3 regions of the Streptomyces speibonae genome follow, and region 3 is predicted to be linked to each of the others. Evidence: riboswitches for the same ligand, from Rfam matches in the RefSeq annotation. Region 3 holds a riboswitch; each other region holds the start of a gene.
What was found. A riboswitch is a leader RNA that binds a small molecule or an ion and turns the genes downstream of it on or off. The one in region 3 is predicted to bind cyclic di-AMP.
Positions count from the first base shown of each region.

Region 1 (7,005 bases), 2.3 Mb from region 3:
GAGACGATCTGCGTGGGCCGGGCCGAGGGCGCCGCCGCGCTGCTGGTCGCGGCCGGCACCCCGGGCAAGCGGTTCGTGCTGCCCGGCTCACGTCTGGTGCTGCGCCAGCCCGCCCTCCTGGAGCCGATCGAGGGGCAGACGAGCGACCTGGCGATCCAGGCGGAGGAGCTGACCCGGATCCGGGCCCGCATGGAGGAGATGCTCGTGCGGCACACGGGCCGCACGGCGGAGCAGGTCCGCACCGACCTCGAGCGGGACACGGTCCTCGACGCGCAGGGCGCCGTCGACCACGGCCTGGCGGACCGGATCGTGCCCCACCGCAGGGGTGTCCACCCGGCCACCGGCGCGAGGTGAGGCGCGCATGCTGCCTCCGGAGCTTCCTCCGCTGCCCGCGCTGACCCGCGCGGAGGCCGAGCTGATCGACCGGTACCTCGAGGCCGTCGACCTGCTCGGCCGGGTCAACCCCGCCCTGGGCGGCGACACCTACCGGAGCCTGCGCGCCGCCCAGGCGCTGGTCGGCAAGGCCGTCGCACTGCGCGACGCGCTGACCCTGATGCACCGGCGCGGCGAGAGCGAGATGCACTCCGCCACGCTGGCCCGCGCGCTGCGGGTGCTGGACGGCGAGCGACGTACGGCCAGGGTCACACTGCCGCCGGGGCCGGGGAGTTGACCCCCGCGACTCCCCGGACGACGGTCCGCGCGCCGGTGCGCTCGGCCCGGGGTTGAAACGGACCAAATGGCGTACCCCCGTCCGGCGTAGACGAACCTCCTGTTTTCGGGTTTCTCAAGTTGCACGAGGGAGGCGACCACGGGGCGACATGGGGCATCGCATCGCTGGTCCGGGGCTGCGCGAGCCCCGGACGGCGGTTCGAACACGACAGGGGCCACTCGAACGGGTGAGTGGCGCGTAACAACACAAACCCCACGTTCCATTGGGTTTTCGCTCCCGCCATGAGCCAAGATCCCTGACTGACGACAAGACCCCGCCGCAGCGGCGGGGCGATCCGGGCGGACGCCGAGTCCTGCCGCCGCCCGGATGACCGGTCGACAGGAGTGGATCGGCAGGAGTGGAGGACCCAAGCACGACGGGCCGCCGGAACGTCCGTTCCGAGCAGCCCTTGGGGTGAAGCCGCATCCGTGCGGCCGGGCCACTTCGCCAGCCCGAATCCGACAGGTCATCCTTCACAGGCGGCTGACGAAGGGTTGCGCATGACTGCGCTCAATCGTGTCCCGTCTCTCATGGCCCGGGCCGGCACGGCCTCGGCTCTCACCCTGGCTGCCGTGGGCAGCTCACTCGTGGTCCCCGGAGCCGCCTCGGAGGCGGCTGCCGCGAGCACGGCGACCAAGGCACTGCGCGTCGCAGCCTCCAAGAAGGGCTCGCCGTACCAGTGGGGTGCCGCCGGGCCGTACCGGTTCGACTGCTCGGGACTGACGCTCTATTCGTTCAAGAAAGCGGGCAAGAAATTGCCCCGCACCGCTGCCCAGCAGTACAACAAGACCCGTCACATCTCGGCCGGCAGCCGCAGGGCCGGGGATCTGGTGTTCTTCCATTCGGGCGGTTACGTGTACCACGTCGGCATCTACGCCGGGAGCGGCAAGATCTGGCACGCCCCGAAGACCGGGGACGTGGTGCGGCTGCAGACGATCTGGACCCGGAGCGTCTCGTACGGCCGGGTGAGCTGACCCCCGCGGGGGCGGCGGCACCCGAGGCGTGCCGCCGCCCCGCCGGCCCACACCGGCGTGGGTCCTACGGCTCCTGCTGTCCCGCCGCCGTGACCGCTTCGGCGGCCTGGACGGTCCAGGTCCACGGCAGTTCGACCGAGACGGTCTTGCCGCCCTCACGCGTGGGGCGAATCCTCAGTCTTCCTCCGCATTCCGCGGTCAGCCAGCGGATGATCACGAGCCCGCGGCCGTTGTCCTGCTGCACCGCGGCGGGCAGCCGTTTGGGGAACCGGGGGTGGCTGTCCGTCACCCCGATGTGCACCCGTTCATCGCGGACCAGAGCGACGTCCACCGTGAACGTGGGTGACTGCCCGAACGTGTGCTGCACCGCGTTGGTGGCGAGTTCGGAGACGATCAGCCGGACGGTGTCGGACAGCTCCGTGTCCGCCGGCATGCCCCATCCCTCCAGCGTGCCCACCACATGGGTCCGGGCGGCGGAGACCGAGGCGGGATCGCTCGGCAGAGTGACGGATGCTTCCAGATGGTCTGCCATGGCGACGTCGTCCCTTTCCCACGGAACCGCAGTCCGACACGGAGCGGCTGGTTCGAGTACGGTCCCGCACTGGTGCTTCGTCGCCAGAGTGCCATCACCGCACGGCACACGGCGGCGATCCACCAAGATATGCATATATCTGTCGCTCAAAGCGGTGAACTCTGCGACGGGAGACCGTATCCGGGCGGCTCGGAAGGAGTAAGGAGAAGCCCATGCAACACGGTCCCGCGGTGCGCCGCCGCAAACTGGGCGCCGAATTGCGCGCGCTGCGCACCTCGGCGGGACTCACCAGCGGCGAGGCGGCCCGGCTGGCGGGGTGGCACCAGTCGAAGGTGAGCCGGATCGAGACCGGCACCAGTGGGGTGAAACCGGCCGATGTGCGGTTACTCCTCGACGTCTACGGCGTGGCGGATCCGCAGTTGCGGGAGTTGCTGCTGGTGCTGTCGGGCAGCGGTGACGGCGGCGGCCGGCACCACTGGTGGCACGCCTACCGGGGCGTACTGCCGCCCACCTACCGGGACTTCATCAGTCTGGAGTCGCAGGCCAGCGGGATGCGCACCCTGGAGACCACGGTGATCCCGGGTCTGTTGCAGACGCCCGAGTACGCGCGGGCCGTGACGGAGGCCGCTCTGGAGGGGGTGCCGGAGGAACGGCTGGACGCCCTGGTGGAGGTGCGGCTGGCACGCCAGGACGTGCTGCGTGCCGAGCCGCCGCTGGAGCTGAGCGCGGTGCTGGACGAGGCGGTGCTGCGGCGGGAGGTCGGGGGTCCCGGCGTGATGAGCCGGCAGCTGATCCGGCTGGTCGAGGCGGCGCGGCTGCCCCAAGTGCGGTTGCAGGTCCTTCCGTTCACCGCCGGCGCGCACATCGGTGTCACCGGTCCTTTCGTCATCTTTTCGTTTTCGCGCGCTTCTGATCTCGATGTGGTTGTTCTCGACCACTTGACGAGTAGCCTCTATCTGGAGCGGAAAGAAGACCTCCGGGCCTACGTGGAGGCCTTCAACGCCCTTTCGATCCACGCCCTTTCACCCGAGGACTCGTTGGATTTCATCGCCGGTGCAGCAGCCGGCGCGTAAGGAGGCACGATGCCCGTACCGCCTCGGACCATCCCTTCCTGCCTCGCACTGCGGGATGTGCGGTGGCTGCGCAGCAGCTACAGCACGGGTGCCAACAACTGTGTGGAGACGGCCCGGCCGCTCTCCGGCCCGCAGGCCGGACTGCTCGCCGTGCGCGACTCCAAGGCCCCCGACGGACCGGCCCTGCTCTTCTCCCCCGGGAGCTGGACCGAGTTCGTGACCGCGGTCCGCTGACCGGGACGCACATCCACCGGTCCGACACACCGTCAGTCACCTCGCGCGACGCACGGCCGTGCCCCGCCGACTCATGGCCGCGTTTCGCCGATCACCCGTACAGCGCGTTCGATCTCTGCCCCGGACAGGTCCGCGCGGGCGGTCAGTCTGAGCCGTGAGATGCCGTCGGGCACGGAAGGAGGACGGAAACAGCCCACGGACAGGCCGGCCGCCCGGCAGTCGGCCGCCCATCGCACGGCCTGCTCCGGGGAAGGGGCACGCACGGAGACGACCGCGGCGTCCGGACGCACCGCGTCCAGTCCCGCGGCCGTCAGCCGGCCGTGCAGTGCGCGTGCCACCTGGCCGGCCCGTGCCGCACGCGCGGGTTCGCGGCGCAGCAGCCGCAGCGCCGCCAGGGCCGCACCCGCCGCCGCCGGGGCGAGCCCCGTGTCGAAGATGAACGTCCGCGCCGTGTTGACCAGATGCCCGATCACCCGGGCCGGGCCGAGCACCGCTCCGCCCTGGCTGCCGAGCGACTTGGAGAGCGTCACCGTCACCACCACGTCCTCGGCCCCCGCGAGGCCCGCCGCGTACGGGGCGCCGCGGCCGCCGTCGCCGAGCACGCCGAAGCCATGCGCGTCGTCGAGGACCAGGCCCGCTCCGTGCTCCCGGCACGCCTCGGCCAGCCCCGCCAGCGGGGCCGCGTCGCCGTCCACCGAGAAGACCGTGTCGGACACGGTCACGGCCGGCCCGTCGTGGCCGTCCAGCGCTTTGCGCACGGCGTCGGGGTCGTTGTGCGCCACGACCTGTGTCGTACCGCGGGCCAGCCGGCAGCCGTCGATCAGGGAGGCGTGGTTGCCCGCGTCGGAGACCACGAGGGAGCCGTGCGGGGCGAGCGCCGTGACGGCCGCGAGGTTGGCCGCGTAGCCGGAGGAGAAGACCAGAGCGGCCTCGGTGCCGCAGAAACGGGCGAGCTCGCCCTCGAGTTCCGCGTGGAGTTCCGTGGTGCCGGTGACGAGCCGGGAGCCGGTCGACCCGCCGCCCCAGGTCCGCGCGGCGCGCGCGGCGGCCTCGGTGACCTCGGGGTGCCGGGCCAGCCCGAGGTAGTCGTTGCTCGCCAGGTCGAGCAGCGGCGTGCCGGCGGGGCGGGGGCGCAGGGTGCGGACGAGTCCTGCCCGGCGGCGCCCGTCCGCCTGCTCGTCGATCCATCCGAACGCCATGGCTCCTCCGGGGATTTTGTAGGCAGTGAACAGACACTAGCGGCAGGCCGGACGGGTCACTGTGTGGCAATACCCACACCGTCGAGCGCCTCTGTTGTACGAACTCTCCTTGGCCCGAGCGGGTCGCGTAAGACAGGATCGGCTCTCATGGACCTGCTGAACACGCTGGTGGACAAGGGGCTTCGGCGCGAGACGCCGACCCGGGCGGAAGCGCTGGCCGTCCTCGCGACGTCCGACGACGATCTGCTCGATGTGGTGGCCGCGGCCGGAAAGGTGCGCCGGCACTGGTTCGGCCGGCGGGTGAAACTGAACTATCTCGTCAACCTCAAGTCCGGCCTGTGCCCGGAGGACTGCTCGTACTGTTCCCAGCGGCTGGGCTCCAAGGCGGAGATCCTCAAGTACACCTGGCTCAAGCCGGACCAGGCGTCCGAGGCGGCCGCCGCCGGGCTCGCGGGCGGTGCCAAGCGGGTGTGCCTGGTGGCCAGCGGCCGGGGCCCCACCGACCGCGACGTGGACCGGGTCTCCGACACCATCAAGGCGATCAAGGAGCAGAACGAGGGCGTGGAGGTGTGCGCCTGTCTCGGGCTGCTGTCCGACGGACAGGCCGAGCGGCTGCGCGAGGCGGGTGCCGACGCCTACAACCACAACCTCAACACGTCGGAGGCGACGTACGGGGACATCACGACCACGCACACGTACGCCGACCGGGTGGACACGGTGCGCAAGGCGCACGCGGCCGGTCTCTCGCCCTGCTCCGGGCTGATCGCCGGCATGGGCGAGTCCGACGAGGACCTGGTCGACGTGGTCCTCGCGCTGCGCGAACTGGACCCGGACTCGGTGCCGGTCAACTTCCTGATCCCGATGGAGGGCACACCGCTCTCCACGGAGTGGAACCTGACGCCGCAGCGGTGCCTGAGGATCCTGGCGATGGTGCGGTTCGTCTGCCCGGACGTCGAGGTGCGGATCGCCGGCGGCCGTGAGGTCCATCTGCGCACGATGCAGCCGCTCGCGCTGCACCTGGCCAACTCGATCTTCCTCGGCGACTACCTCACCAGCGAGGGCCAGGCCGGCAGGGCGGACCTGGAGATGATCGCGGACGCGGGCTTCGAGGTGGAGGGCACCGACCGGGTGACGCTGCCCGAGCACCGCGCGGGCGGCGGCTGCGGGTCCAACGAGAACGGCGGCTGCGGGTCCCGCGAGGGCGGCGGGGTGTGCGGTTCGTCCGGCGCGGAGGCGGGCGCGGGACGGAGCGCGGGGCAGGAGCCGCGCCGCGATCTGGTCGCCGTGCGCCGCCGGGGCGCCGGAACGGATCTCGCCCCCAATGCCTGAGCCGTCCGGCGCGCTCGCCGCGTCGGTCGCGTCGGGCGCGTCGGTCGCGTCGGTCGCCGAGCTGCTGGAGCTCGACCGGCGTCATGTCTGGCATCCGTACGGGCCCATGCCGGGCCGCCGGGAACCGCTCGTCGTGGAGTCGGCGAGCGGGGTGCGGCTGCGGCTCGCCGACGGTTCGGGAGAACTGGTCGACGGGATGTCGTCCTGGTGGTCGGCGATCCACGGCTACAACCACCCGGTGCTCAACGAGGCCGCGCGGGGTCAGCTGGAGCGGATGAGCCATGTGATGTTCGGCGGGCTCACGCACGAGCCCGCCGTGCGGCTGGCCAAGCTCCTTGTCGACATGTCACCCGATGGTCTGGAGCATGTTTTCCTCGCCGACTCCGGGTCGGTGTCGGTCGAGGTCGCCGTGAAGATGTGCCTGCAGTACTGGCGTTCGCTGGGCCGGCCGGAGAAGCGGCGGCTGCTCACGTGGCGGGGCGGCTACCACGGGGACACCTGGCACCCGATGTCGGTGTGCGACCCCGAGGGCGGGATGCACGAGCTGTGGTCCGGCGTGCTGCCGGCCCAGGTGTTCGCCGACGCCCCGCCGGACCGGTACGAGGAGTCCTACGCCGACCGCCTGTGCGCGGCGGTCGAACGCCACGCGGGGGACGTCGCCGCGGTGATCGTGGAGCCGGTGGTGCAGGGCGCGGGCGGGATGCGGTTCCATTCCCCCGCGTATCTGAGGGTGCTGCGCGAGGCGTGCGACGCGCACGACGTGCTGCTGGTGTTCGACGAGATCGCGACGGGGTTCGGGCGCACGGGGGCACTGTTCGCGGCGGAGCACGCGGCGGTCTCGCCCGATGTGATGTGCGTGGGCAAGGCGCTGACCGGCGGTTATCTGACCATGGCGGCCACCCTGTGCACCGCGCGGGTGGCCGAGGGCATCTCGCGCGGCGAGGTGCCGGTGCTG
Region 1 is NZ_OZ480260.1:7,245,838-7,252,842, reverse strand. It holds gene AC5L3C_RS32765 (ATP-dependent Clp protease proteolytic subunit) at 1-354, shown strand, start outside; gene AC5L3C_RS32760 (hypothetical protein) at 362-670, shown strand; cyclic di-AMP (ydaO/yuaA leader) riboswitch at 1,017-1,206, shown strand; gene AC5L3C_RS32755 (C40 family peptidase) at 1,210-1,683, shown strand; gene AC5L3C_RS32750 (ATP-binding protein) at 1,748-2,215, opposite strand; gene AC5L3C_RS32745 (helix-turn-helix domain-containing protein) at 2,428-3,288, shown strand; gene AC5L3C_RS32740 (DUF397 domain-containing protein) at 3,298-3,522, shown strand; gene AC5L3C_RS32735 (8-amino-7-oxononanoate synthase) at 3,594-4,721, opposite strand; gene bioB (biotin synthase BioB) at 4,869-6,050, shown strand; gene AC5L3C_RS32725 (adenosylmethionine--8-amino-7-oxononanoate transaminase) at 6,043-7,005, shown strand, end outside.
Region 1: linked by a shared signal. The riboswitch ahead of AC5L3C_RS32755 (C40 family peptidase) and the one ahead of AC5L3C_RS22445 (LysM peptidoglycan-binding domain-containing protein) in region 3 are both predicted to bind cyclic di-AMP.

Region 2 (7,005 bases), 4.1 Mb from region 3:
AGGAGCACTCCTGTGACGACGCCCCGCTCGACCACCACGGCCCCCGCCCGATTCCTCCTGCTCGGTGACTCCCACGCGGTCTGCGCCGGACAGGCCGCGCGGGCCGCCGAACTGCCCTTCGCGGGCGGGCCGGCCGGCTCGGGCAGGGTCCTGCACAGCGCGCTCCTGTCGACCCTGGCGGCGACTCGCCCTCTACGAGCACACGGCCGCGCTCGGTCTGCGGGTGGTGGCGGTCGTGCCGCCGCGGCGCGTCGCCGCCCCGGCCGACGCACGGGTTTCGCCTCGTGATCGCCGAACTCCTCGACCGGGGACTGTGATCCGCCCCCGGTCCGCTTCCCTTCCCGTCCCGTTCCCCTCCGGAGGTCCCCATGGAGCAGTACGCCCTTCAGGCCGTCGAGCGCCTCACCACCCGGCCCGCCGAGCCGTACGAGACCCTCTCCGTCCAGCCCCTCACCCCCGTGCTGGGCGCCGAGGTCTCGGGGCTCGACCTGTCGCGGGAGCTGACGCCCCAGCAGGAGAAGGAGATCAAGCACGCCTTCCGCACCCACCACGTCCTGGTCTTCCGCGACCAGGATCTCAGCCCCGAGCAGCACAAGCGGTTCGCGGGCGTCTTCGGTGAACTGCACCCGGTCACCCTCCCCGTGGAGGGTTCCGACCCGTACATCCTGGAGATCAGCGCGGACAAGAACTCCCGGGCGGTGGCCGGCAACGGCTGGCACTCCGACGGCACGGCGGACCCGGCGCCCTCCCTCGGCTCCCTGCTGTACCTCACGACGGTCCCCGAGGGAGGCAGCGGCGGCGACACCCTGTTCGCCAACATGCACCTCGCCTACGAACTGCTCTCCCCCGCGCTGCGGGAGTTCCTCCAGGGCCTGACCGCCCTGCATGACGGCGCCCTGCCGTGGACCGCCGCCGGGCAGACCCCTCCGGCCGAGTACGACGTGCCGCGCACCGAGCACCCCGTCGTGCCCCGGCACCCGGAGACCGGCCGCGAGCTGCTCTTCGTGAACGCCCCCTACACCTCGCACATCACCCAGCTCTCCCGCGCCGAGAGCGACGCCCTGCTGGGCATGCTGTACGCGCATGTGGCCCGTACCCCGATGCTGCAGTGCCGTGTGCGGTGGCAGCCGCGCACCCTGGTGCTCTGGGACAACCGCAGTGTGCAGCACCACGCCGTGTGGGACTACTTCCCCCTCAGCCGGCACGGCCGCCGGATCGCCGTCGAGGGCACGTCCCTGCACCGCTGACCCGGGTCCGGGTCCGGGTCCGTGCCGCGCCGGGCGTCACCCATGGGGAGCACAGTCCTGCCGCTCGACCCACCCTGGAATGGGCATGATTGAGGTGGTGTCGACAGGGCCAGGCGCAACCGCGCGGTGAGCCGCGGGTCCCCGGCCGGTGTTCAGCGGCCGCCGGCGAGGTCGAGGTTCTTCCGGTCGGTTCCGGGCGGCTGTTCGCTGCTTCCTGGGCGCCGCCACGGGCGGGGGATCGGGGCGGACACCGCGCGCCACCACGCCTCCCCGGGCACCTTCCCCGCCGGTTCGAACGGCTCGCCCGGCAGCGGGAACGCCAGTGTCTGGCCGGCCTCCTCGGCCACGTCCTTCATCCACTCCCCCGGCTCCGCCCACGCGTGCGGCGCCAGGTTGAAGGTGGCCCAGTGGATGGGCAGCAGCACGCCGGACGCCGCACCGCCCTGGAGGTCCAGGTGGGAACGCAGGCCCTCCTCGGGCGTCATGTGGATGTCCGGCCAGAAGTCCGAGTACGCGCCGACCTGGATCATCGTCGCGTCGAACGGGCCGTGGTCGGCGCCGATGTCGCGGAAGCCCTCGAAGTAGCCGGTGTCGCCGCTGTGGTAGATCCGGTGCTCCTCGCCGGTGACCACCCAGGAGGCCCAGAGGGTGTGCTGGGTGTTGCGCAGCGCCCGGCCGCAGAAGTGACGGGCCGGGGTGGCGGTCAGGGTGAGGCCGCCGACCTTCGTCGTCTCGTGCCAGTCCAGTTCCCGCAGCCGGCCCTCGGAGACGCCCCAGTGCTCCAGGTGCGCGCCCACGCCGAGGGGCACGGCGAACAGGGTGTCCGTGCCGGCCAGCTCCTTGATCGTGGGCAGGTCCAGGTGGTCGTAGTGGTCGTGGGAGATCACGACGGCGTCGACCGGGCCGAGCGCGGCCAGCGGCAGGGGCGCGGGGTGCAGCCGCTTGGGTCCGGCGAAGGGGAACGGCGAGCAGCGCTCACCCCACACGGGGTCGAACAGGATCCGGTGACTGTCGATCTCCGCGAGCACTCCGGAGTGGCCCATCCAGGTCAGGCGCAGCCCCGTGGCGGGCGGGCGGGAGATGTCGGCGAGGGTGGTCGGGTGCACCGGTATGCCGCCCGTGGGGGTGCGGCGGGACCGGCTGTCCCGGTCGAGGAAGAGCTTGGCCAGGTCCAGCTTCGAGCCCGAGGGACCGATGGTGACGGAGCCGCCCGGGTTCTGGAACACACCGTCCTTGAAGTGCGGGGATCTGCGGATGCGGGCCATGCGCTCACCGCTCGGGTCCACACCGAAGGCTTCGGGCCGCAGGGCACGCGGCCCTGGGCCAAGGAGACGGTAACCGGCCACGCTTCCTCCAAATGGAGTGGGTCAGGCGTTCCATTATGTGGGGACGGTGCGGCACCGCGGCGCGAGCTGCGGACGCGGCCACTGTGACGGGCGGCACACCATGAACACGTCCGTGCATCCTCCGACGCAGTGGCCGGCCGCAGTGTCCAGTCCTCCATGATCATCACGCTGTCGCGCGGGGGTTCACGCCACCGAGGCGATCCGCAGTTTGATGTCGTCCGGGGAGAGGGTGCCCTTGGCGGTCACGTGGTCGCCGGAGGACTCACCGCGCAGACGGCGGCCGATCCATGGCACCAGGTACTCGCGGGCCCAGTGGACGTCGTCGCGGCGGACCTCGAGGGTGCCGCGGACCGGCAGCGGCGGCCAGGGCTGCTCAGGGTCGGCGGGGACCTCGAGGCCGAGGGCCTGTCCGGCGCGGAGCGCCACCCGGGTGTGGCCCTCGGGCGACAGGTGCAGCCGGTCGGCGTCCCAGGCCCTGCGGTCCTGGACGCTCTTGAGGGACCACAGGTCGAGCACCGGGCAGCCGTAGCGGTCGGCGACGGCCCGGACATGTCCGTTGTAGGTGGCGATCTTGCCGCGCAGATGCTTGAGCAGGGGGACGCCGCGGGTGTCGAACCCGGTCGTCACCAGGACCGTGCCGGCCGCGGGCGCGAGCGCGGCGACGGCCCGCTCGAAGCGTTCGGCGACCTCGTCCGGGTCGGTGCCCGGGCGGAGGATGTCGTTGCCGCCCGCACAGAACGAGACCAGGTCGGGGGCGAGTTCCACGGCCCTCGGGAGCTGGTCCGCCACGATCTGGTCCAACAGCTTCCCGCGCACCGCGAGGTTGGTGTACTCGAAGTCACCTTCGGGCCGGCGGTCTGCGAGCAGCACGGCGAGCCGGTCGGCCCACCCGACGAACGCCCCGTCGGGACCGGGGTCGCCGACCCCCTCGGTGAAGCTGTCCCCCAGCGCCACGTACGACCCGATCACTCTTCTGCTGTCACTTCTCGAATCGTCTGCCACAGCAGCTCATGATTCACCCTCGAATGTGACCTACGCGACCGTAGGGGAGGGTTGACGAGCGGTGAGATAAGCCACTCCCACAGTGTCGCCCTGCCGGGAATACACGGGAATACACCGGAGGCCGGACCCGGGGATCGGGGTCCGGCCTTCGGCGCGCGTGTCAGGAAGGTCGCCGCAGGGGGTCAGATGGAGACGCCCTTGGAGCGGAGGTAGGAGATCGGGTCCACGTCCGAGCCGTAGTTCGGGCTGGTCCGGATCTCGAAGTGCAGGTGCGGGCCGGTCGAGTTGCCGGTCGAGCCGGAGAGACCGACCTGCTGGCCGGCGCTCACGGTCTGGCCGGCCGAGACCGACAGCGAGGACAGGTGGGCGTACTGGGCGTAGTAGCCGTCGCTCAGCTTGATGACGACCTGGTTGCCGTACGCGCCGGCCCAGCCCGCGGAGACGACCGTGCCGTTGCCGACCGCCTTCAGGGAGGTGCCGGTCCCGACGCTGAAGTCGACACCGGTGTGGTAGCCGCTGGACCACATGCTGCCGGCCACCTTGTAGGCGGTGCCGATGCCGCCGCCGGGCACCGGGGAGCTGTAACCGGAGGCGGCCTGGTTGGCGGTGGTCTGCTGGGCCGGCTTCTCGGCGGGCTTCTCGGCGGGCTTCTCGGCCTTGGGCGCGGCGGGCTTCTCGGCCTTCGGCGCGGCGGGCTTCGCGGTCGCCGGCGAAGAGGACTTCTTCGGCGTGGCCTTGGCAGCCTCGCCGTCGAGGGTGAGCTTCAGGCCGGGGTGGATGAGCGACGGGTCGTCGCCGACGGCCTCGCGGTTGTCCGCGTAGAGCTGCTTCCAGCCGCCGTCGACGTTCTCCGCCTCGGCGATCTTCGCGAGGTAGTCGCCGGCCTTCACGGTGTACGTGCGGGACTGGTCGCCCTTTTCGGCGGTGGCCTGCTGGCCGGTGACCGAAACGGAAAGTGACTGGGCGGCCTTTTCGGGGGCCGCCTGCGGCGTGGCCGCGTGGGCGCCGGTGGCGCCGAGAAGCGGCAGGGCGAGTGCGGCGCCACCGGTTCCGGCGACGGCGATGGAACGGGTGAAACGCTGAGCCTTGGTACGGCGGTGCTTACCCTTCGCGGGCATGACGAATTCCTCTCCGGCGCCTGCGAGGTGAGCTGTCGGGTTCGGACTGGAGATGTCCGGCCGCGATGTCACGCGGCTTAACCCCAAGCCTGTTCCGGAGACCGGACCAGGCAGTCTTACCTGTGGGTCCCCCGCTCCTGCCGTACACGGGTCAGTGTGTGCGGGCTCCGGGCGGCGGCAGGATTAGGCGTCCGTCCGGATCGGTGGCGAACGTAAGCGACCCGGACGCGAGGGGACAAGCGGAGGTTCCCCGCGAAGGTGCTTTTTCCGTGATCCACAGGAGGAATTGACGTCACCGAGCGTCGATCCCGACGTGGATTGCGTTTCGAATTCCCTTGTCGTTCGCCGTCATTACGTGAGCATGGCGACAACACATCGTCACGGATATGACGATGCTCACGCACCCCATTCCCATCCCCCTTTCTTTCGGGGCGCATTATGGCGAAGTGAATTAATCGGACAGAACGCCTTAATGCTGCTATTACCGGATGCCGGACGCCGCGTGTGGACAACTCATTGCCCCAGGCAGGCATGTCGTATCGTCGAGTGACGCACGCCGACGAGCCGCGGCGGCGGCGCCGAGTGGGAGGAGTCCCCGTGACGCAGCAGATCCCGTCGACCGAACCCGAGCTGGCCGGAGTGCGCAACTTCCGCGACGTGGGCGGACTGCCGACCGTGGACGGTCGGCGGGTGCGGCACGGAGTGCTGTTCCGCAGCGGTCACCTGGCCCACGCGACCGCGGAGGACGCCGTCTTCCTCTCCTCGCTCGGGCTGCACACGATCTTCGACTTCCGCAACGCGGCGGACCAGAAACTGGAAGGGCCGGACGTCGCGCTGCCGGGGGTGCGCAATGTGAACCTGCCGCTCAGCGACCCGGCCGACGGCGCCGAGTTCTGGAAGATGGTCCGCGACGGCGACCTGGACCAGCTGCGCTCGATCCTCGCGGACGGCCAGGGCGCGGACCGGATGATCCACTCCTACCGGACGATCATCAAGGAGCGCACCGCCGAGCACGCCCAGGTGCTGCGCTCACTCGCCGAGGACAGCTTCCCGGCACTGATGCACTGCGCGGCGGGCAAGGACCGGGCGGGACTGTCGGTGGCGGTGACGCTGCTCGCGCTGGGGGTCGAGCGGGAGGCGATCGTGGAGGACTACCTGAAGTCCAACGCCAAGCACCGCCGTTACAAGGTGTACCGCAGCGGCGGCTCCGACTCGGCCTACTCCCCCGAGGTGATGGAGCTGCTCAGCCCGCTGTTCGACGCGCGGGCGGAGTACCTGTCGGCCGCCTTCGACACCGTCGAGGAGACCTGGGGCGGCGTGGACACCTATCTGGAGCGGGGCCTCGGCCTCACCGCCGGGGCCCGGGAGCGGCTGCGCGCGCGCATGCTCGACTGAGGGGAGCCGCGCCGCCCGGCGGCTACTTCTTGGGAGCCATCTCGAACAGGAAGTAGATGAAGGCCGCGAAGACGTGCCCCACCACCACGTAGACGAACAGCCGCACCCACAGGGCCCGGGGGATTTTGTCCTCCATGTCCTTGATGCCCGCGGTGTCCTTGCTGTCCTTGCTGTCCTTGCCGATCTTGCCGGTCATGGCGCCTCTCCGTGGATCGGGCCCAGGCACAGCGCGGCCGTGGGACTCTGCAGCAGGGTGTGGACGAACAGCAGCTCCACCCCGTCGGGGCCGGCCGCGGCGATACGGTGCGGGGTCAGCGAGTCGAAGTGCGCACTGTCACCCGGGTCGAGCCGGTGCAGTACGTCGCCGAGGCGCAGCCGCAGCCGGCCCTTGAGGACGTACAGCCACTCCTCGCCGGGGTGGACGCGCACGATGTCGCCCTGGGAGCCGCGCGGTACATGGACCCGCAGGGCCTGCATGCCGCGCCCGGACGCCCCGGCCGGCCAGTACGTCCAGCCGCCCGCCGCCGTGGGTTCCATGTCGGCGGCGCGGACCACGGCGTCCCGGCCGGCGGCCGCCTCCCCGAGCAGCTCGGAGACCGTCGTACCGTAGATCCCGGCGAGGGAGAGCAGCATCGGCAGCGAGGGCTGGCGCTGTCCGGTCTCCAGCCGGGAGAGATGGGCCGGCGACAGACCGGCCTCGCGGGCCGCGGCCTCGAGGGTCAGGGAGGCCCGTCGCCGCAGGGAGCGCAGCTGGGGCGCGATCGCGGGAAGGGCACCGGCCGGACCGGCCGGCGGCCCGGCGTCGGAGGAGCTCATGCCTCCATTGAGCCGGAGGGAGTGCCTCTGAGGCAATTTTCTTGTCTCAGAGGCAAACACGCTCGGTACGCCGGTCTTCTC
Region 2 is NZ_OZ480260.1:818,865-825,869, forward strand. It holds gene AC5L3C_RS03370 (TauD/TfdA dioxygenase family protein) at 369-1,247, shown strand; gene AC5L3C_RS03375 (MBL fold metallo-hydrolase) at 1,400-2,593, opposite strand; gene AC5L3C_RS03380 (SGNH/GDSL hydrolase family protein) at 2,777-3,562, opposite strand; gene AC5L3C_RS03385 (M23 family metallopeptidase) at 3,778-4,713, opposite strand; cyclic di-AMP (ydaO/yuaA leader) riboswitch at 4,716-4,880, opposite strand; gene AC5L3C_RS03390 (tyrosine-protein phosphatase) at 5,311-6,108, shown strand; gene AC5L3C_RS03395 (DUF6126 family protein) at 6,131-6,244, opposite strand; gene AC5L3C_RS03400 (helix-turn-helix domain-containing protein) at 6,301-6,924, opposite strand.
Region 2: linked by a shared signal. The riboswitch ahead of AC5L3C_RS03385 (M23 family metallopeptidase) and the one ahead of AC5L3C_RS22445 (LysM peptidoglycan-binding domain-containing protein) in region 3 are both predicted to bind cyclic di-AMP.

Region 3 (7,005 bases):
CGGCGAGCGCGAGCGCCTGCAGCGGGCGCTCGCCGCAGGGGACCGCGGGCTGCTGGAGACCGGCGTCGAGGAACTCCTGCGCTACGACGGCCCGGTGGAACTGGCCACCTGGCGGTTCGCCACCGAGCCGGTCACCATCGGCGGGCAGCGCATCGCCGCGGGCGACCCGGTGCTCGTCGTGCTCGCCGCCGCGGACCGGGATCCGGAGCGGTTCGCCGACCCGGATGTGCTCGATCTGGGCCGGCGCGACAACCAGCATCTGGGATACGGCCACGGAATTCACTACTGTCTGGGTGCCCCGCTGGCCCGTCTGGAGGGGCAGACCGCGCTCGCCACGCTGTTGACCCGGCTGCCCGATCTGCGGCTCGCGGGGGCACCGGAGGAACTCCGGTGGCGCGGCGGGCTCATCATGCGCGGTCTGCGCACGCTTCCGGTGGAGTTCACTCCCCCGCAAAAGTGACAGACCGGGCTCCGGCCCACTGCCCCGAGGCGGGCCGGCGTAAACATGACAGACCCTCAAGTCTGTGATCTTCACGTGATCTGCGCGGCATTAACTTGTGACAAGTGATCGTCTGCGGATACTTTCACCTCTCAAGTGCGGCACTCCGTCACGGGCTTCCATCGCCGCGCCGGTCTTTGTCGTCGTGTGAAAGGTCTCCGCATGCTCTCCGGGAACGGTCGACACCGTCGCCCCCGCCAGGCGCCGGCTCTCCTCGTCACAGCCGGAGTGACCGGCTCCGCCATCGCGATCCCGCTCCTCGGGGCCGGCAGCGCCAGCGCGGCCGACGGTTCCACCTGGGACCGCGTCGCCGAGTGCGAGAGCGGTGGCAAGTGGAGCCAGAACTCCGGCAACGGTTACTACGGCGGCCTGCAGCTGACCCAGGAGGACTGGGAGAAGTACGGCGGCCTCGACTACGCGCCCAGCGCCGACCAGGCCAGCCGCGGCCAGCAGATAGCCGTGGCCGAGGCGATCCTCGCCGACCAGGGCGTCGGGGCCTGGCGCACCTGCGGCCTGCTCTCCGGTCTGAACCAGGACTCTCCCGCGGCCGACGTCGACACCGGCACGTCCGGCTCGTCGAACTCGTCCGGATCGTCGGGAACGGGCCGTACGTCCTCCTCGCCCTCCTACACGCCCTCCGACGATTCGTACGGCACGGACAGGGGCAAGGAGACCCCGGAGGGTTCGGGTGACGAATCGGGTGAACCCGGCAAGTCGACCCCGTCGAGCAGTCCGTCGAGCAGTGACGAGGACGGCGACAAGAGCCCGGGCGGCAGCGCCTCCCCCTCCGCCTCGGCCACGTCCGACGGCGACAAGGCGGACAAGGCGGAGCAGAGCGACCGTTCTTCGGCGGACAGCGACGAGGGCGCCGGCCGCCACCGCGGCGCGAGCGCCGACGAGGGCGAGGGCGAGGAGGGCGAGTCCGAGTCGTCCGGCCGGCACGCACGCGGACTCGACGCCTGGGGCAGTGCGGGGACCGGCTCCTCGGCAGCGGACACCGGTGACAGCGCGGCGTCCCTCACCGACTCCCTTGCGGCCGACGACGGATGGCGCGCGCTGCACACCGTGAACGCTCAGCTCATCGGCATCGACCTGGGCTAGATCCAGCCGGTCAGGAGTGTGGCGGCACGGTCGAACCGGGCGAAAAGCGGCATCCGAAATCGCCCGGCCGGAAGGTCAGTTGGAGTCATGTTTCGCGCTGAATGTCCGGTTTAAAGGCTGTGAGAGATAGGTCTCAGAAGCCGTGATCGTCTTTGATATTCCGCGAAATCCGTGACTACGGTCGTGACCGCTCGCCATCGCGGGCCCCGGTTGCCGCCACGCCGAATCCTGCCGGCGGCGACACGGGAACAGTCGTCGCGTCATGCGCCGTAGGCAGGAGCGGGGGACCCAAGGTAAGTGCCCTTTCCGGTGATTGACACCGGTTCGGGCTTGGGGTGGAGCCGCCTCCCGGGAGGGACGCGGCCGGGCAACTCAACCGGCCCGAACCCGACAGCTCACCTCGCAGGCGTCGGTGAGGGGATCCATCCATGCTGTTTTCCGGCAAGGGCAAGCACCGTCGTCCGTCCAAGGCCACCCGCGCGATCGCCGTCGCCGGCGTCGCCTCCGCCGCCGTCGCCGCCCCGCTGATGGCGGCCGGCAACGCCTCCGCCGCCACCGCGTCCGAGTGGGACGCCGTCGCCCAGTGCGAGTCCGGCGGCAACTGGTCCATCAACACCGGCAACGGTTACTACGGCGGTCTGCAGTTCTCCGCCTCCACCTGGGCCGGCTACGGCGGCACCAAGTACGCCGCCACCGCCGACCGGGCCACCAAGGCCCAGCAGATCGAGATAGCCGAGAAGGTCCTGGCGGGCCAGGGCAAGGGCGCCTGGCCGGTCTGCGGCAAGAACCTGTCCAACGCCGCCTACACCGGCTCCTCCGCCGGCGACTCGGCCGGCTCCGCGCAGAGCACCCAGCCCCGCGAGAGCGAGCAGAAGGCCTCCCGCTCCGCCGAGCGCCCGGCCGCCGAGCAGGCCCAGCCGAAGGCCGAGAAGAAGACCGTCACCACGCCCACCGGCAAGAAGGTCGAGAAGGGCGACGGCGAGTACGAGGTCGTCAAGGGCGACACTCTCAGCTCCATCGCCGCGGAGCACGACGTCGAGGGCGGCTGGACCGAGCTGTTCAAGCTGAACGACGACATCGTCCAGGATGCCGACCTGATCTACCCGGGCCAGCAGCTGCACCTGAAGTAAGGCAAGGCCGCAGGTCCCACCCCGTCCCCACGGGCTCCCCGCCCCGGTGCGTCTCCCCCCGTACGCACCGGGGCGGGGTCATGTGCGTGCGTCGCTTTCCGGTCACGGTTTCCCGGAACCACTTTGTTCCGTTCAGAAACAATCTACGCTCGGTTCTGTCCATGAGGTGGGCGGCAGCGTGGCCGAACGCCCGGAGCCGGTTAGGCTCAGTCCCGCAGGGCCCTCGTGGCCTTGCTCACCCGCGTCACATCCAAGAAGGAGATGCTCGTGCCGTCCATCGACGTCGTCGTAGCCCGGGAAATCCTGGACTCCCGAGGCAACCCCACGGTCGAGGTCGAGGTCGGCCTCGACGACGGCAGCACGGGTCGTGCCGCCGTCCCGTCCGGCGCCTCCACGGGCGCCTTCGAGGCCATCGAACTCCGTGACGGCGATGCCGGCCGTTACCTGGGCAAGGGCGTCGAGAAGGCCGTACTGGCCGTCATCGAGCAGATCGGTCCGGAGCTCGTCGGCTACGACGCCACCGAGCAGCGCCTGATCGACCAGGCGATGTTCGACCTGGACGCCACCGACAACAAGGGCTCCCTCGGCGCCAACGCCATCCTCGGCGTCTCGCTCGCCGTCGCCCACGCCGCCTCCGAGGCCAGCGACCTCCCGCTCTTCCGCTACCTGGGCGGCCCCAACGCGCACCTGCTGCCGGTGCCGATGATGAACATCCTGAACGGCGGCTCGCACGCCGACTCCAACGTGGACATCCAGGAGTTCATGATCGCCCCGATCGGTGCGGAGTCCTTCTCCGAGGCCTTGCGCTGGGGCGCCGAGGTCTACCACACGCTGAAGAAGGTCCTGAAGAGCAAGGGCCTGGCCACCGGCCTCGGCGACGAGGGCGGCTTCGCCCCCGACCTCGGCTCCAACCGCGACGCCCTCGACCTCATCCTCGAGGCGATCAAGGAGGCCGGCTACACCCCCGGCGAGCAGATCGCCCTGGCTCTGGACGTGGCCGCCTCCGAGTTCTACAAGGACGGCGTCTACACCTTCGAGGGCAAGGAGCGCTCGGCCACCGAGATGACCGAGTACTACGCGGAGCTCGTCGACGCCTACCCGCTCGTGTCCATCGAGGACCCGCTGTTCGAGGACGACTGGGAGGGCTGGAAGACCATCACCGCCAAGCTCGGCGACAAGGTCCAGCTCGTCGGCGACGACCTGTTCGTCACCAACCCCGAGCGGCTCGCGCGCGGCATCGACGAGGGCGCCGCCAACGCCCTGCTGGTCAAGGTCAACCAGATCGGCTCGCTCACCGAGACCCTGGACGCCGTCGAGCTGGCCCAGCGCAACGGCTTCAAGTGCATGATGTCCCACCGCTCCGGCGAGACCGAGGACGTCACCATCGCCGACCTGGCCGTCGCCACCAACTGCGGCCAGATCAAGACCGGCGCCCCGGCCCGCTCCGAGCGCGTCGCCAAGTACAACCAGCTGCTGCGCATCGAGGAGATCCTCGACGACGCCGCGGTCTACGCCGGCCGCAGCGCCTTCCCGCGGTTCCGCTCCGAGGGCTGAGCGCCCGTTCGCAGGCGGCGTCGTACGTACGTCCCCGTACTCGGTCCCGTACCGTGTGCGGGGACGTACGCGCGTGTGACGGTGGAACGAGAGGCGGGATCATGGCGGCGAAGGACCGGGACCGTTTCTCCACCGCGACCAGGATCCGGCTCATCGGCGAGCAGACCGCCGCCCGGGTCTACCGCTCGCAGACCCGCCGGCAGGCCCGCCGCTCCCGGCTGACCGGACGGGCGGCGCTGCTCGTGCTGGTGGTCTGCTCGCTGGTGGTGGCCCTGGCCTACCCCATGCGGCAGTACGTCTCCCAGCGGGCGGACGTCGCCGACCTCGAGCAGGAGCAGGAAGAGACCCGCCAGCGGGTCGAACGGCTGCGCGACATGAAGGCGCGCTGGCAGGACGACGCCTACGCCGAGCAGGAGATCCGCCGGCGCCTGCACTACGTCATGCCCGGCGAGACCGGCTACATCGTCGTCGACCAGGACCCGGACGGGGAGTCGCGTACGGACCTGGAGGCGGCCGACCGGCCCTGGTACTCGAACGTCTGGGACGGCGTCGACAAGTCCGACGCCGCAGCGACCCAGTGACCCTTTGCAGAAAGCCGTAGAAGAGACACAGATGGAAACCCCTCCGCCCACGACCCCGCGCACCGAGCCCACCGACGCGGACGTCGAGGCCTTCAAGCAGCAGTTGGGCCGGCCGCCGCGCGGGCTGCGCGCCATCGCCCACCGCTGCCCCTGCGGACAGCCGGACGTCGTGGAGACCGCGCCGAGACTGCCCGACGGCACCCCCTTCCCGACGCTGTACTACCTGACATGCCCGAGGGCGAACTCCGCGATCGGCACGCTGGAGGCCAACGGCGTGATGAAGGAGATGACGGAGCGGCTGGGCACCGACCCGGTGCTGGCGGCCGCGTACCGGGCGGCGCACGAGGACTACATCCGCCGCCGCGACGAGATCGAGGAGCTGAAGAACTTCCCGAGCGCGGGCGGCATGCCGGACCGGGTGAAGTGCCTGCACGTCCTGGTCGCCCACTCGCTGGCCGCAGGCCCCGGCGTCAACCCGCTGGGCGACGAGGCGCTGGCGATGCTGCCGCAGTGGTGGAGCAAGGGCCCCTGCGTGACCCTTCCCGGGACCGAGACGGAGACCGGGGCCGAGACGGAGACCGGGACCGAGGCCGGTACGGCGCGGGAGGAGGGCCGGTGACCCGGGTCGCCGCCATCGACTGCGGTACGAACTCCATCCGTCTCCTCGTGGCCGACGCCGATCCGGCGACGGGCGAACTGACGGACCTGGACCGGCGGATGACGATCGTGCGGCTCGGCCAGGGCGTCGACCGCACGGGCCGGCTGGCGCCGGAGGCGCTGGAGCGCACCTTCGCCGCCTGCCGCGAGTACGCGGAGATCATCAAGGAGCACGGCGCCGAGCGCCTCCGCTTCGTCGCCACCTCCGCCTCCCGCGACGCGGAGAACCGCGACGAGTTCGTGCGCGGGGTGCTGGACATCCTGGGGGTGGAACCCGAGGTCATCACCGGCGACCAGGAGGCCGAGTTCTCCTTCACCGGCGCCACCAAGGAGCTGACCGGGCGGGCCGACCTGCGCCGTCCGTTCCTGGTGGTGGACATCGGCGGCGGCTCGACCGAGTTCGTCGTCGGCGACGACCACGTGCGCGCCGCCCGCTCCGTGGACGTGGGCTGCGTACGGATGACCGAGCGGCACCTGGTGCACGACGGTGCCGTGACCGACCCGCCCGCCGAGCGGCAGATCGCGGCGATGCGCGCGGACATCGAGGCCGCCCTCGACCGCGCCGAGGAGACCGTCCCGCTGCGCGAGGCGCACACCCTGGTGGGCCTCGCGGGCTCGGTGACGACCGTGTCGGCGATCGCCCTGGACCTCCCCGCGTACGACTCCGCGGCCATCCACCACTCGCGCGTCTCCCTCGGCCGCGTCCGCGAGATCACCGAGTGGCTGCTGCGCTCCACCCACGCCGAGCGTGCCGCGGTGCCCTCCATGCACCCCGGCCGGGTCGACGTGATCGGCGCCGGGGCCCTGGTGCTGCTCGCGATCATGGAGCGGATCGGTGCGGAGGAGGTCGTGGTGTCGGAGCACGACATCCTCGACGGGATCGCCTGGTCCGTGACCCAGGTCTCTTTCGCTACTGACGAGTAGCACTCCGCTGAGCAGTCGGAATAGCGTTTGAGCGCCGCCCTGGGGCCCCTCGCGGGGCCCCTTCGGAGGGGTCGCCCGGGAAAGTTCGTGAAGTTCTTCACAAGGAAATGTCCCCGGTGGGGCGAAGAAGCGGCCCCGGCTGACCCGTTCGGGGCCGGGGTGCCTCATTGAACACGTTCAGAAGGTGCTGCGGGGCCTCGCGCGACCCTCTGCGGCGCCGGTCGGCCGACCGGTCTCACAGACCCCACTCGTCGACAGAGAGGCAGCTCACGCGCCCTTGACACTGCCTCGTGGGGTGCTCCGGATCCCTGTCCGAGCTGTGGTCTGGATCAAGAAGTGCGGGATGGTAACACAGGCCCCGCACGACCTTGTGAAGGGGCGCACGAGGTACCCCCCTGAGGCGGGTGGATACTCGATGGCATGAGCACCACGGAGCGTCCCAGGATCCTCGTAGTAGGCGGTGGGTACGTAGGCCTGTACGCAGCTCGGCGCATCCAGAAGAAGATGCGTTACGGCGAGGCGACCGTCACCGTCGTCGACCCGCGGTCGTACATGACCT
Region 3 is NZ_OZ480260.1:4,950,098-4,957,102, forward strand. It holds gene AC5L3C_RS22435 (cytochrome P450 family protein) at 1-460, shown strand, start outside; gene AC5L3C_RS22440 (transglycosylase family protein) at 728-1,600, shown strand; cyclic di-AMP (ydaO/yuaA leader) riboswitch at 1,856-2,024, shown strand; gene AC5L3C_RS22445 (LysM peptidoglycan-binding domain-containing protein) at 2,029-2,730, shown strand; gene eno (phosphopyruvate hydratase) at 2,998-4,284, shown strand; gene AC5L3C_RS22455 (FtsB family cell division protein) at 4,386-4,865, shown strand; gene AC5L3C_RS22460 (DUF501 domain-containing protein) at 4,897-5,484, shown strand; gene AC5L3C_RS22465 (Ppx/GppA phosphatase family protein) at 5,481-6,446, shown strand; gene AC5L3C_RS22470 (NAD(P)/FAD-dependent oxidoreductase) at 6,867-7,005, shown strand, end outside.